Regions from separate parts of the Alteromonas sp. MmMcT2-2 genome, predicted to be linked through region 1. Evidence: predicted binding sites of a transcription regulator. Region 1 holds the regulator's gene; each other region holds the start of a gene.
The links. The regulator sigma-54, encoded in region 1, starts transcription at its own class of promoters, with help from an activator protein. The targets are predictions, from matches to a motif close to GTTGGCACGNNNNTNGNNT.

Region 2: a site for sigma-54 is predicted at 2,154-2,172, ahead of MHM99_RS12030 (BON domain-containing protein). Genes of this name have one in related genera too.
Region 3: a site for sigma-54 is predicted at 1,758-1,776, ahead of MHM99_RS14160 (flagellar basal body rod protein FlgF). Genes of this name have one in related genera too.
Region 4: a site for sigma-54 is predicted at 2,273-2,291, ahead of glnA (glutamate--ammonia ligase). Genes of this name have one in related genera too.

What each region holds. Positions count from the first base shown of each region.
Region 1 is NZ_JAKRFA010000008.1:69,311-73,033, forward strand. Features, by position in the region: gene lptC (LPS export ABC transporter periplasmic protein LptC) at 1-187, shown strand, start outside; gene lptA (lipopolysaccharide transport periplasmic protein LptA) at 156-710, shown strand; gene lptB (LPS export ABC transporter ATP-binding protein) at 713-1,438, shown strand; gene MHM99_RS06940 (RNA polymerase factor sigma-54) at 1,512-2,993, shown strand; gene hpf (ribosome hibernation promoting factor) at 3,024-3,311, shown strand; gene ptsN (PTS IIA-like nitrogen regulatory protein PtsN) at 3,325-3,723, shown strand, end outside.
Region 2 is NZ_JAKRFA010000018.1:71,372-75,094, forward strand. Features, by position in the region: gene MHM99_RS12020 (putative DNA modification/repair radical SAM protein) at 1-567, shown strand, start outside; gene MHM99_RS12025 (TIGR03915 family putative DNA repair protein) at 584-1,390, shown strand; gene MHM99_RS12030 (BON domain-containing protein) at 1,511-2,119, opposite strand; gene MHM99_RS12035 (endonuclease/exonuclease/phosphatase family protein) at 2,671-3,654, shown strand; gene MHM99_RS12040 (hypothetical protein) at 3,672-3,723, opposite strand, start outside.
Region 3 is NZ_JAKRFA010000024.1:48,287-52,009, reverse strand. Features, by position in the region: gene flgH (flagellar basal body L-ring protein FlgH) at 1-129, opposite strand, end outside; gene flgG (flagellar basal-body rod protein FlgG) at 141-929, opposite strand; gene MHM99_RS14160 (flagellar basal body rod protein FlgF) at 976-1,719, opposite strand; gene flgE (flagellar hook protein FlgE) at 1,944-3,329, opposite strand; gene flgD (flagellar hook assembly protein FlgD) at 3,344-3,723, opposite strand, start outside.
Region 4 is NZ_JAKRFA010000006.1:32,440-36,162, forward strand. Features, by position in the region: gene MHM99_RS05390 (DUF4124 domain-containing protein) at 1-557, opposite strand, end outside; gene glnA (glutamate--ammonia ligase) at 797-2,206, opposite strand; gene typA (translational GTPase TypA) at 2,664-3,723, shown strand, end outside.

The sequences.
Region 1 (3,723 bases):
TGTCAGAAGTATATCGACCGAGTACATTCAAATTAATTTAGAAACCAAGCAAATGACATCTGACCAACCCGTTGAAATACTGGGCACCCAATATGTCATTTTAAGTAATGGGTTTAACGCGAATTTACGCACACAAGAATACGAGCTTTTAGATCATGTACAAACCACTTATTCCCCTAGCAACTAGTTTATTGCTTGCCATCGCTAGCGGTGCGGTACACGCCAGTGAAGATGATTTTTCGCAGCCCATAAAAATAGGCTCGAACACCCAGTTTATCGACGGTAAAAATAAAACTGCGTTGTACAAAGACGACGTACTCATAACTCAAGGCTCTTTGGTTATTGAAGCTGACGAAGTGGAAGTAATTGCCACTGACGGTGGTGGTCGTGAAATATTTATTGCTAGAGGAAAGCCGGCAAGCTATTCCCAGCAATTGGAAGACGGCACGCCCGTTTCGGCAAAAGCAAATGAAATACGCTATGAAGTGGTAAACCGAACGATTTCTCTTGCCGGAAACGCAGAGTTGAAACAAGACACCAGTAAAGTACAGGGTGACAACATCACGTTCGATATGATTACCGAGCAATTGCTAGCGACTGGCGGCGCAGGTAAGGATGGTGAGGGTCGAGTGACCACAGTATTCACACCTGAGACCATTCGCAAAACTTCGTCTAAGAAAGACAAAAAAGACAACGAGGGCAATGAATAGCAATGGCAACTTTGAGCGCTAAAAATCTTGCTAAGGCTTACAAGTCACGACAGGTTGTTCGAGATGTAAGTCTGTCTGTCTCAACGGGTCAAATTGTTGGTCTTCTTGGCCCAAATGGCGCTGGTAAGACCACCACATTCTACATGATTGTTGGTTTAGTGAATCTGGATAAAGGCAAGATTGAAATCGACAACAATGAGCTAACTCATCAGCCCATGCACGAGCGCGCACGCCGCGGAATTGGCTACCTACCGCAGGAAGCCTCTATTTTCAGAAAGCTCACAGTGCATGAAAATATCATGGCCATTTTGCAAACCCGTAAAGATTTAAATTCACAACAGCAAGAAGAAGAAGCAGATGCGCTACTTGATGAATTTAATATTAACCATATACGTAATAGTACGGGGATGAGTTTGTCAGGGGGCGAACGCCGTCGCGTTGAGATTGCCCGCGCTCTGGCAGCAAAACCGCAATTTATTTTGTTAGACGAACCATTTGCTGGTGTTGATCCAATATCAGTTAATGATATAAAGAAGATAATACAACATCTTCGCGATAGGGGTATTGGAATCCTTATCACGGACCATAACGTACGAGAGACATTGGATGTTTGTGAAAAGGCGTACATTGTGAGTCATGGCGAGCTTATTGCGCAAGGAACGGCGGAACAGGTTTTAAGTAATCAAAAAGTAAGGGATGTATACCTAGGCGAACAATTCAGGCTATAGTTAATGTAACCGAATTGTCATTTTTCAGTTTCGCTCTGGTATATTCAATTTAGAGCATTTAAATAAGACGTAGATGAAACCATCTTTACAGCTAAAATTTAGCCAACAACTTACCATGACACCACAGCTTCAGCAGGCCATTAAACTGCTGCAGCTTTCTACACTTGATCTTCAACAAGAGATCCAAGAAGCGCTCGATTCTAATCCGCTATTAGAAGTTGAAGAAGGTAACGACGAGCCGCAACTAGAAAAGAACAATATCGACAACGATGACAGCGGCTCTGAGGCCACTGCTTCTGCATCTAGTGACACACTAGAAGCCGGCGATGCACTTGAGAAAAACGATCTTCCCGATGAGCTGCCAATCGACAGCACATGGGACGAATACTACTCTGCTTCATCTTCGCCAGCTCCAGGTCCATCCAATGACGACGAGCAAATCTTCCAAGGTGAGACTACTGAAGATATTCAAGAGCACCTTCTTTGGCAAATGCGCCTTACCCATTTCTCGGATACCGATCGCGCAATCGCTACAGCAATCATCGACTCTATTGACGAGTCAGGTTATTTAACCGTTACCCTTGATGATATTTTAGAAGCGGTTAACGATGATGATATGGAAGAGCCGATTGAAATGGACGAAATAGAATGTGTGCTAAAGCGCATTCAGATGTTCGACCCTATTGGTTCTGGCTCACGCTCTCCACAAGAATGTTTGATGGTGCAATTGCGTCAATTTTCAGAAGACACACCGTGGCTTGCTGAAGCGAAGCAACTGATTGAAGAGTACTCTGACTTACTGAGCAGCAAAGACTATCGTACGCTTATGCGTAAAAGCCGATTGAAAGAAGATCAGCTACGCGAGGCAATGCGTTTACTGCAAACCTTGAATCCTCGCCCAGGTAGTGCTTTAGTTACTAAAGAGCCTGAGTACGTTATTCCTGATGTCTCAGTAACCAAGAAAAATGGCCGTTGGGTGGTTGAGCTGAACCCCGACAGTCTGCCTAAGTTAAGCGTAAATCAACAATACGCTGCAATGAGTCGCCGTGCCAAGAATAGTAGCGATTCACAGTTCATCCGCTCACACATGCAAGAGGCTAAGTGGTTCATAAAGAGCCTTGAATCTCGTAACGAAACCTTAATGAAGGTTGCAAACTGCATTGTGCAGCAGCAAATGGGCTTTTTTGAGCACGGCCCGGAAATGATGAAACCAATGGTGCTAAATGATGTCGCAGAAATGGTAGATATGCACGAATCCACTATTTCGCGAGTGACAACGCAAAAGTACATGCATACGCCACGTGGAATCTTCGAATTGAAGTATTTCTTCTCAAGCCATGTTGCAACAGAGTCTGGTGGTGAATGTTCATCTACAGCGATTCGTGCATTGATCAAGAAATTAGTGGCCGCAGAAAAGCCTAGCAAGCCGCTAAGTGATAGCAAGATTGCTTCATTGTTGGCCGAACAAGGCATTAAAGTTGCCCGGCGAACAATAGCAAAGTACCGGGAATCGTTGTCGATCCCGCCGTCGAACCAACGCAAAAGCCTTATTTAATCGGGCTTAATAATATAAGGAAGACGAAATATGCAAATCAACCTTACTGGTCATCATGTCGAAATCACCGACTCTTTGCGTAATTATGTCGATACGAAGTTCAGCAAACTTGAACGTCACTTTGATCACATTTCTAATGTGCATGTCATCCTGAACGTTGAAAAATTAAATCAAAAAGCCGAAGCGACCGTTCATTTAAGTGGCGCTGAAGTATTCGCATCCTCAGAAAATACCGACATGTATGCGGCGATTGACAGCATGGTTGATAAACTCGACCGGCAGGTAATCAAGCATAAGGAAAAACTGAAAAAACATTAGTAGTTAATTAAGCATGGATATACAAGCCATCGTAAGTCTGGACCGCACCGAGTGTGCGGTTCAGTGTAATAGTAAAAAGCGAATTCTTGAGATCATCGCTGATATCGCTGCCAAGCAAAACGAGAACATTGATCAGGCAACGGTACTCAACAGTTTGATGGCTCGAGAGCGTATGGGTAGTACAGGCATAGGCAATGGTATCGCCCTGCCCCACGGACGCCTGCCGGGCCTTGAGAAAGTGATTGCCATTGTTGTAACCAGCACGCCAGCAATCGACTTTGACGCCCTTGACGAGAAACCCGTAGACATCTTTTTTGCGCTACTCGTTCCCGAGGAACAGACCGAAGGACACCTTCAAACGCTGGCCACCGTGGCTGGTAAACTAAGCGACAAAGAAACGATTAAAGCAATA
Region 2 (3,723 bases), on a different contig from region 1:
CAGTCCACCCAGATGATCATAGGAGCCGATGACTCAAATGATAAAGTTATCCTTGGCACGAGTGTCAAACTGTATGGTCAACAAAAATTGCGGCGCGTTTATTATTCTGCATTTTCGCCCATCCCAGATGCGTCTGAAGTCTTGCCTCTTAAACCGGCACCACTTATCCGTGAACACCGACTTTATCAGGCCGATTGGCTCCTGCGCTTTTATGGATTTGGTTTAGATGAAATCGTACACAACGACATGCTAGATATGGAGCACGACCCCAAGCTTGCGTGGGCGCTACGCAATCGCCACATATTTCCCATCGATTTAAACAAAGCTGACAAGCTACTTTTATTGCGAGTTCCTGGACTGGGAGCACGCACAGTACAAAAAATTCTGGCTATTCGACGTTACACGAAGCTTAGCTGGTTCGATCTCACAAAAATGCGTTTACCCTTACAAAAATTAAAACCGTTCATTACTGTTAGCGATTATTCCCCCGCTATACATTTGCTCGATAGCAGTAACTTTGAACAGCAATTTAAACAACCAAAACAGTTTGAATTGTTCAGCGCCTAATCTAATTGGTACCGCAATGAAAAAAGTAACAATTTCATCAGTGCCCGGATACGACGAATGGCGAAAAGCATCGAGAGAATGTCTAGCCCAACACATACCTCCCGAGAACGTTACATGGCAAACTTCGCAATCTAACCAAGACGACTTGTTTGCCGTGACCGATTCGTCCAACGCTATTGGTGAAAGCCAAACGAATTTCAGAATTCCCAGATCAGTTTTAACGCTGTTGAAGTATGCGTTATGCCACCAAGCCCCCGATCGTTTCGCTTTATGTTACCGCGTTTTATGGCGAGTAGTTTTCGAAAACAGAAACCTTATTCACTTAAAAACTGACGAAGATGTGTTGCGTCTCAACGTGCTGGCTAAAGCAGTAAAACGCGATGCATATAAGATAAGTGCTTTTTTGAGATTTCGAGAAGTTGTACTTGACGGACAAGAGCATTTTATTGCGTGGTATGAACCAGAACACTTCAGCTTGGAATTGAAGCTCGATTTTTTTCAGACTCGTTTTAAAAATATGTGTTGGTCAATACTTACCCCTTATCGAGCTGCGCATTGGAATACTAAAACACTTGTTTTGGAAGATAATCCTGATCCAAGTATCATTCCGAATGATGACAGAATTGAAAAATACTGGCTTACGTATTATGCAAATATATTTAATCCTGCCCGCGTAAAAACAAAGGCATTGTTAAGTTCAATGCCAAAAAAATACTGGAAGAATATGCCTGAGACGTCGCTTATTAACGATATGATACGCCAATCGGATGCTAGAGCACGTAAGATGATACTAAATGGAAAAAAGGTGGAGAATGGTGAATAAGTTCTCCTGACAAATATTAGCAGCTGTGCTTCCTTTGTTTATTGCGATTTGAAAAGCTCTGTAAAACGTGACCAAAAAAAAGGGGCCGAGGCCCCTTTTTTGTGTAAAGCAACAATGATATTAGTTCATCGCAGTTTCAGTAACTACACGAAGGTTGCTTTCAACATCTTTCACGTCAGACGCATTCTTAGCAATTTCCACAGCTAGGTCACGCTCAGCATCAGAATCAACGTCGCCAGTCAGTGTTACTACACCGTTTTCTACGTCAACATCGATGTCGAAACCTGAAATATCGGTATCCATAAGAAGACGAGTTTTGATTACTGTGGCGATTTTGGCGTCAGTTAACTCGCTTGTGCCTTCGTCAACAGTATCTTCCATGTCATCTGACATGTCGCCTTCCATATCTTTGTCAGAGACAACCGTTAGCTTGTTGTCTACAGACGTTACACCGTCAATATTCGCAACTAGCTCTTCCGCTAGCTTTTTATCAACAGAGTTCTCAACCTTACCAGTAAGAACGACATTACCGTTTTTAACGTCAGTATTAATGTCGAATGAATCAAGGTTACCATTGAACAACAGCGTTGCCTCTGCTTTGCCATCAATCCATGCGTCTTTGGCACCTTTCTCCCATTTATTACTTGCGCTGTCTGTGTCCATGTCACCTGCATATGCAGCTGTAGTCAAAGTTGTAGCAACAATCATAGAAATAAGTGAACGTTTCATAACATTTCTCCTTTGTCGAAACTCGTAGATAGTCATGCCAATTCCTTGCCAACAAAATAAGACATTGTTTTATATGATAAATATTAATATCCAGGGCTAGTTAAGTAAGTTTTGTTTTGCAAACTTTGCCTTTGTTTGAGAACTTTTTACTTAATTTTGTTAATGCCCAAAACTCGTCAACTTCACTTAAGAAAAGCACCTATCAATTGTACTAGGGGATAACTTTTTGTCGTTGGCCGCCGCTAAGTTACAGTGATACTTAGGTTAAACTTATTTCACAAAGCTGCCGTAGTTATAACGATTTGTGTCGCTTCACTGGGGCCTGTTGACCTTTGTTGTACATTTTTGCAGCGGTCTGTGTGCCATCTAGACAAGGCGAATGTTTGACGGTTTAGTGGTTCTAAATCGAGAACATTCAAAAGGCTTCCATTTAGACCAAAATTCGTACACCAAAGGTCAACAGGCCCTAGCTATAGTCATCAATTTAATTTTGCAGACAGAAGCAACATGTGGAGTGTTTTTCGTTAATTAAACTCAAGGACCAACTAGACATGGATACTGCACTTACTGCTGTTTCAGTCTTATTTATAGCCGTAAGCTGGGCCCCTTTGCTTCCTTCTTCTCACTGGTTAGTAAGAGTGTGGGAATTTCCGCGACTACAAATAGCAGCTATCATTTCTTTGTTAATTGCTGGGCATATTTTTGAATCAACCTATTACGCACAGATAGATAGCCTAGCAGTAATTATTGTCGCTGGATTAACAGTTAGCCTTATTTATCAGGTTATCTGGATCATTCCTTATACCCCTCTGTATAAAAGAGAAGTTAGGCACGTCGAGGTTGAGAGTGCGAGCCAAAAGCTAAGTGTTTTATCAAGCAATGTGTATATGCCTAATGACGATTTTCGCAAGCTCATTGAACATGTACGTAATAAGCAACCTGATTTTCTCGTAACGTTGGAATCTAATGAGAAGTGGCAGAAAGGCATCAGTGAAATTGAATCTGAATACCCGTATCGTAAATTTTGCCCACTCGAAAACCTCTACGGTATGCATCTTTATAGTAAGCTTCCCTTTGAAGAGGTCTCATTGCGATTTCTAATAGAAGAAGATGTGCCGTCTATGAAAGTTAAAATCAATCACCACGGACAAGATGTCACGCTATATTTTCTTCATCCAAAACCACCAAGCCCAACAGAAAACACGTATGCAAAGCCCAGAGACGTAGAACTTACTGTTGTGGGGGAAGAAATAGCTGAAACAGAGGGCCCTATTATCGTCGCTGGCGATCTTAACGATGTGGCTTGGTCACCTACTACCAGAAAGTTCAAGAAAATAAGCGGACTTTTAGACCCACGAGAGGGGCGCGGTTTTTTCAATACATTTCACGCGAAATATCCTTTAGTGAAATGGCCGTTAGACCACGTATTTCACTCGGAACATTTTGCATTGGTCAATATAGAGAAGCTTGAAAGCATAGGCTCAGACCACTACCCGCTTTATACCGAACTAGCGCTAATCACGGACAAGGAGTAATACTCAAGACTGTAAATCTAATGAGAGCTACGGTGTTTGACACACCACATGAGGCTATCACACGCCTCT
Region 3 (3,723 bases), on a different contig from region 1:
TACCGTTTCACGCGGGTAATCTGGCACTACCGGTGCAAACGACGGGTCGTTTGCCTGAACGGGAGGCTCGTTTGTACTGGCGCAACCGCCAAGTATCAGAAGTGCAGCAGATAAACCTAAAATACGCATGATGCTACCTACTAAAGTTGCTGAATAACCTGACCAAGCATTTGGTCGACCGATGAGATAACCTTTGAGTTCATCTCATACAAGCGCTGGCTTTCGATAAGGTTTACTAACTCTTCGGTCACGTTTACATTAGACGTTTCCAACGTGCCTTGTGAGATATAACCCAAACCTTGCAGACCAGGGATCCCCTGAATAGGTGCACCGCTTGACGCTGTCTCTACATAAAGGTTTTGTCCGGTTGGTTGTAATCCGGTTGGGTTAACAAAGTCAGAAATATTAAGCTGACCGAGTACCTGCGGTTCAGCTTGGCCCCGTATGCTCACGCTAATTTCACCATCTTGAGAAATTGTGATTTGTTGCGCATCTTCGGGAATAGCCACTTCAGGCTGAAGCAAAAAGCCCGCGCCAGATGTAACAATTTGGCCTTGGTCGTTCAGTGAAAACTGACCATTTCTCGAATATGCAATGGTGCCGTCTGGCTGCAATATTTCAAAGTAACCACGGCCCTGAATTGACATATCAAGCGCGTTTTCAGTGGTTAACAGGTTACCTTGCGTGTGTGCTTTTTGAGTAGCAACGACCTTCGAGCCTGAACCAAGCATAAGCCCAGAAGGTAGCTCTGTGTCGGCTGACGAACGACCGCCTGGCTGATTGATATTCTGATAAAGCAAATCTTCAAACACCGCGCGGTCTTTTTTAAAGCCCACTGTTGATGCGTTTGCTAGGTTGTTAGACACCACGGCCACATCAGTCTGTGCGGCGTCTAGTCCGGTTTTACTTATCCATAGTGCTGGATGCATGTTAACCTCCGACGTTGCTCATAGGGCAACGGTGATAAAAATTCTTTTACAGGATGCGTAGTAGCTGATTACCGCGAGTATCAAGCTCTTCTGCTTGCTTCATCATTTTGACTTGAAGCTCGTAGTGACGCTGCAGACTTATCATGTCCACCATTTCGTCAACAGCATTAACGTTGGAACCTTCAAGCATGCCCGACATTACTTTTACGTTGGCATTGGCTGGCGCTATTGAGCCATCTTCCATTCTAAATAAGCCGTCATTGCCACGTTCCATGTCTGCATAGTTTGGACTAACTAATTTAAGTCGCCCCACTTCTTCAATAACATTGGCAGGGGCACCTAACTGTCTCATCGACAACGTGCCATCGGCGGCGATATTGAGGTTATCTAAAGGAACAGGAAGGAATATTGGCCCATTGTCACCAAGCACGACGCGATCGTGGATATCTGTCAAAATTCCGTCATCGCCTAACTTGAAATTTCCATCACGCGAGTAAGCTTCTTGACCATTTTGATCTTGTACAGCGAACCAACCATCACCTTGAATGGCTACGTCTAAATCGCGGTCTGTTTTAATCATCGGACCCGACTCGTAGTTATTCGACGGGCTCTCTGTCATGGAAAACACGCGAGTCGGCAAACCTTCGCCGTAGGCCGGCATTGACCTTGCCTGCTCTAACTGCGCTCTGAATCCCGTTGTCTGTGCATTAGCCAAGTTATTGGCCCTAATCCCTGTTCCTAGTAGGTCTTGGGAGGCGCCACTTGCTGAAATATAGAGAAGTTTGTCCATGACTGACTTTTGACTCTGATTAAACCTTAAACAAGATTTTGCAAAGGCAGTGCCAATCTGTGGATATTTAGTGCAATTGAAAAATAAGGGCGGTATTAAATTGATATATATAGAAAAATAAAAAGGTCGCATTGTTGCGACCTTTCTAAATCGGGTCAAATAGGTACGGTTTTCCGCGCCTAAAATTTGCCGCTTAGCAATCTGCTAATGTGGCTTACTGCAAACTATCGAATGTTAAGGATAGTCTGGTTTAGCGAGTTGTTCACTTCAAGCGCGCGCGAGTTTGCCTGGAAGTTACGCTGAGCGATAATCATGTCGATGAGCTCAGTGGTAAGGTTAACGTTAGCTTGTTCTAGCGCCGAAGAGTTAATTTCGCCGAAAGTACCGGTTGTTGCTTCACCCGCTAGTGCCTCACCTGAAAGAATACTTTCCTTCCACTGAGTACTGCTCTCTTGAGTTAGGCCTTGTTCATTAGAAAAGCGAACCAAAGCGACACGAACAATAGGTTCAGACGTACCATTAGAGAACGTCGCGCGAACCAAGCCATCCGGACCAATGTCGATACCTGTTAATCGACCTACAGGCAAACCGTCCTGTTCTAGTGAAGTAACTTCAAACGCAGAGGCGAACTGAGTCGGCTCATTAGGCGTCGCGTTATTAACATCGAGGTTAAAATCAATGCTTATTTGCTGAGTAGGATCTGAGCCATTAGCAAGAATACCTGCGCCTAACGCTTCTGTTTGCATTTTGAAATCAAGTGTAGGTAGGCCATCAGGCGTTTCCATGCCAGCAAAATCACCACCTTGAGAGAAGATAAGTTTAGATGCTGTTACGGCGTTACCAGTGTTACCACCGACACTATTTACTGCTGTTGCTGGGTCTGTGTCATTACCCGCTGAATCTGTCATATCAACTAGCGTGTCATCGATTGCAGTAGCAACATACCACTCATTATCAACACCCGGTGTCGCATCCTTTATGAAGTAATAGGTCATTACGTGACTATCACCTAACGAATCGTAAACGGTTACCGATGTTGCGGCGTTGTAGGTAAGCGGATCTTCAGGGTCAAAATCTTGTGGATCTAGGGCTGCATCACCAGCAGGCAAGTTCATTCGAATGTCAACTTCTGTGGTTTGTGCGGGAGAACCCGAAGAGTCTGGAATACGCACTGGCTCAGTAGTACTAAGTGCTACCGAGGCACTTGTACCATCAGAGTTAACGGGGAAACCCAATAAGTTATCGCCGTTACTGTTAACCACGAAATTGTCGCTATCTAACTTGAACTGACCCGCACGTGTGAACGAGAAGTCGCGAGACGTAATTTCAGGTACTGTCGCAAAGAAACCATTACCCGTGATCGCCAAATCAAGCGAGGTATTGGTAAACTGAAGGCTACCTTGAGAAAATTGCTGAGCAACTTCTTGAGTGAGTACACCGTCACCTACTTTAGTTTTACCACCTGAAAGCAGTGATGCCGCATAAACATCGCCAAATTCAGCGCGAGATTCTTTAAAGCCAACTGTATTTACGTTTGCGATGTTGTTGGCGGTTACATCCAAATCTTTTTGTGCGGCTGATACGCCACTCAGTGCAATATTAAAAGACATTATTGATTCTCCTACTAACTGCCGATTTGAATGACGTCATCAAGATTGATACTGACATCACCATCCAAATTCAAAATTACGCCTTGACCACTACCAGCCAAGCTTACACTTCCAACATGGCGATTAACGGCGGTATTCAGCTGAACACCTTCTCCATTCAACTCGCCAGTGGCACTGATAACATATTCACCCGGTGCCATCTGGTTGCCATGCTTATCTTTGCCATCCCATTCAAACTCAATGTTGCCAGCGCTTTGTGTGCCTGCATCAATGGTTTTTATGACTTCACCAAACTGGTTCTCAATAGTGATCGTCATATTCTGAACTGTTTTTTCATTCACGATGACACCCGAAATGCCATCGCCTTCATTGGCCATATAACCCACGTTACCTT
Region 4 (3,723 bases), on a different contig from region 1:
CCCGTATTGTTCGTGAGTTCAACTTTATAAGTATGTGCCCCACGATGGATACCAGTAAGCTTAAAGACGCCTGAACTATTGCTAGCTAATGGGGCGTCGTCAAAGATTAATCGGTAGATTGGCGCTTTGGGTGCACCAGGTTGTGCGGCAGAAATAGTGAATTCACCCAAGTTATTGCGAATTGTCGCTTCTGGTGAAGGTGACTTAATGACTACGCGATAGTTGGGCTTGGGGGCAGCCGGCTTCGGAGGGGGAGGTGGGGTAACCTTTGCCGCGGTTACTACGTTTTGCGTTTTTACATCGAAAGCTAGGGGTTCTGCGTTTTGCTGCGGCTTGTCGGTGTAAGTCACAGAGCCGTCTTTACCTACCACCTTGTATATGGTCATTGGAGAGGTAGCTGCGGCTGATGTTGCATTGCTGCTTTGTCCGGTTTCGCTTTCTTGTGCTTCTTGCTGGGTACTTTCTTGGCTCAGCATTTCCGCTTGCACAGGCAGTAAGCCATTGCCGCTACTTAGTAATAGCGAAATTAAGCAAATGTGTCGCGTCATATAGTGCACGTGTCGTTACCTAATCAATGTGGTTTTGGCTAGCTGGCTAATTAATATAGCTTGCTATGTTTGGCTTATGGATAACCTTTCTAGTTGTATGCAGATGCAAGCGGGCAAAGCCCTGTGCGCAGTTGATACAGCATGAAAGAATATTCATTAGCATAGCTATAAAAACATAGTAGATAAATTGTACGCATAAAAAAAGCCCGCAGAGCGGGCTTTAGTATAAATTACTATACAGTGCGAATTTACAAGCTGTAGTACATGTCGAACTCAACAGGGTGAGTAGTCATGTTAAGTTTCGTTACTTCTTCAGACTTAAGATCGATGTATGCATCAATCATGTCGTCAGTCATAACGCCACCAGCTTTAAGGAAGTCACGGTCGTTATCAAGAGCTTCAAGTGCCATTTCTAGCGAGCTTGCAACTGTTGGAATTTCAGCAGCTTCTTCTGGCGGTAGGTCGTACAAGTCTTTATCCATTGAATCACCAGGGTGGATCTTGTTCTTAATACCGTCGATACCCGCCATAAGCATAGCAGTGAACGCTAGGTATGGGTTAGCTGTTGGGTCAGGGAAACGTACTTCAATACGACGTGCTTTATCGCTAGTTACGTGAGGAATACGAATAGATGCAGAACGGTTACGTGCAGAGTATGCAAGCATTACCGGTGCTTCGAATCCAGGAACCAGACGCTTGTATGAGTTAGTAGAAGCGTTAGCAAACGCGTTGATTGCGCGCGCGTGCTTGATGATACCACCAATGTAGTAAAGTGCTTCCTCAGAAAGACCTGCGTACTTGTCACCTGCAAAGATGTTTACGCCATCTTTAGAGATAGATTGGTGACAGTGCATACCAGAACCATTATCGCCAACAAGCGGCTTAGGCATAAAGGTAGCTGTTTGACCGTATGCGTGTGCAACGTTGTGAACAACATACTTGTAAACTTGAATTTCGTCAGCTTTCTTAACTAGCGTATTGAATTGGCAAGCAATTTCGTTTTGGCCAGCAGTTGCTACTTCGTGGTGGTGCGCTTCGATAACAAGGCCCATCTCTTCCATAACTAGACACATTGCAGCACGGATATCGTGAGCAGAGTCCACTGGTGGTACTGGGAAGTAACCGCCTTTAACGCCAGGGCGGTGTGCCATGTTGCCGCCTTCAAACTCTTCGCCAGAGTTCCACTTTGCTTCAGAAGAGTCAATCTTGTAGAAAGAACCCGCCATGTCAGTGTGGAAGCGTACGTCATCAAAAAGGAAAAACTCTGGCTCTGGGCCGAAGAAACATGTGTCACCGATGCCAGTTGATTTTAGGAATTCTTCTGCACGACGAGCAACTGAACGAGGGTCACGCTCATAACCTTCCATTGTTGAAGGTTCAACGATGTCACAACGGATGTTTACTTGTGTCTCTTCAGCGAAAGGGTCAACTACGCAGCTTGTTGCGTCTGGAAGAAGAACCATGTCTGATTCGTTGATGCCTTTCCAGCCAGCGATTGAAGAACCATCGAACATTTTACCTTCTTCGAAAAACTCTTCATCAACAACGCTCGCAGGAATAGATACGTGTTGTTCTTTACCCTTTGTATCGGTAAAACGTAAATCTACAAACTTCGCTTCACTTTCTTTAATCAGCTCTAATGCCTTTTCTACTGACATCGTGTCCTCCAGGTTTAATGTAAAAATGCGGAATGATCAGCTTCACTCCAACAGTGGCAAAAGTGAAAGCGATTATCATGCCATCTATATGTATACCGATTTCTGTGGCATAGACGGGCATCTATCACTTCCGTTTGAATTAAATTGCATTATATTGGTGCAATGTTGCACCAATATGGCGTTTTGTGCTCATTTGTACGTCAATCAGCCTAGATTACTTTGTAGCGTATAGCCACCAAATATGATCAATTAAGTGCAACGGGGCTGGTTATTTGTTGAACAAGTGTTTGAAAACCAATAAAACTCGTTTCCATCAAAAAAAAGATGCGCAAACGTCGTGGTTTTTCTGTACAATCCGCGCAAATTTTTCTATCTGCATTTTTTTGCAACAAATCTAACGCATACTCCTTTCCACTGAATTGAAGTAGACGTTGATTTACACAGGCTCTATATAAGCATGAATACCACTGATATTAATAAATTGCGTAACATCGCAATCATCGCCCACGTTGACCACGGTAAGACCACCCTGGTAGACAAACTGTTACAGCAGTCTGGCACCCTTGAATCTCGAGGCGAGCAAGAAGAGCGCGTAATGGACTCGAACGACATCGAGAAAGAACGTGGCATTACCATCCTAGCTAAGAACACAGCGATTAACTGGAACGACTACCGTATCAACATCGTAGACACTCCAGGACACGCTGACTTCGGTGGTGAAGTAGAGCGTGTAATGTCGATGGCTGACTCTGTACTTCTACTTGTAGATGCGCAAGAAGGCCCGATGCCACAAACCCGTTTCGTTACGCAAAAGGCATTTGCTCAAGGTCTTAAGCCAATTGTTGTTATCAACAAAATCGACAAGCCTGGTGCGCGTCCTGATTGGGTTATGGATCAAGTTTTCGACCTATTCGACAACCTAGGTGCAACTGACGAACAGCTAGATTTCCAAGTTGTTTATGCGTCTGCACTTAACGGTTGGGCATCACTAGATGCAGATACTAAAGAAGACGATATGACGGCATTGTTCCAAACTATCGTTGACCAGGTTTCTCCTCCTGATGCAGATATCGACGGCGCATTCCAAATGCAGATCTCTCAGCTTGACTACAACTCATACGTGGGTGTTATCGGCGTAGGTCGTGTTAAGCGTGGTTCTGTTAAGCCAAATCAACAAGTAACGGTTGTTACTGCTGATGGCAAAAAGCGCAACGGCAAAGTAGGCTTAGTTTACGGCTACCTTGGCCTTGCTCGTCACGAAGTTGAATCTGCGCACGCGGGCGACATCATTGCAATCACAGGTCTTGGCGAACTTAAGATCTCTGACACCATTTGTGACGTCAACACTGTAGAAGCACTTCCTCCACTTACGGTTGACGAGCCTACAGTAACCATGACGTTCCAGGTAAACACCTCGCCGTTTGCAGGTAAAGAAGGTAAGTATGTAACGTCACGTAACATTCTAGAGCGCCTTAAAGACGAACTAGTACACAACGTTGCACTGCGCGTTGAAGAAA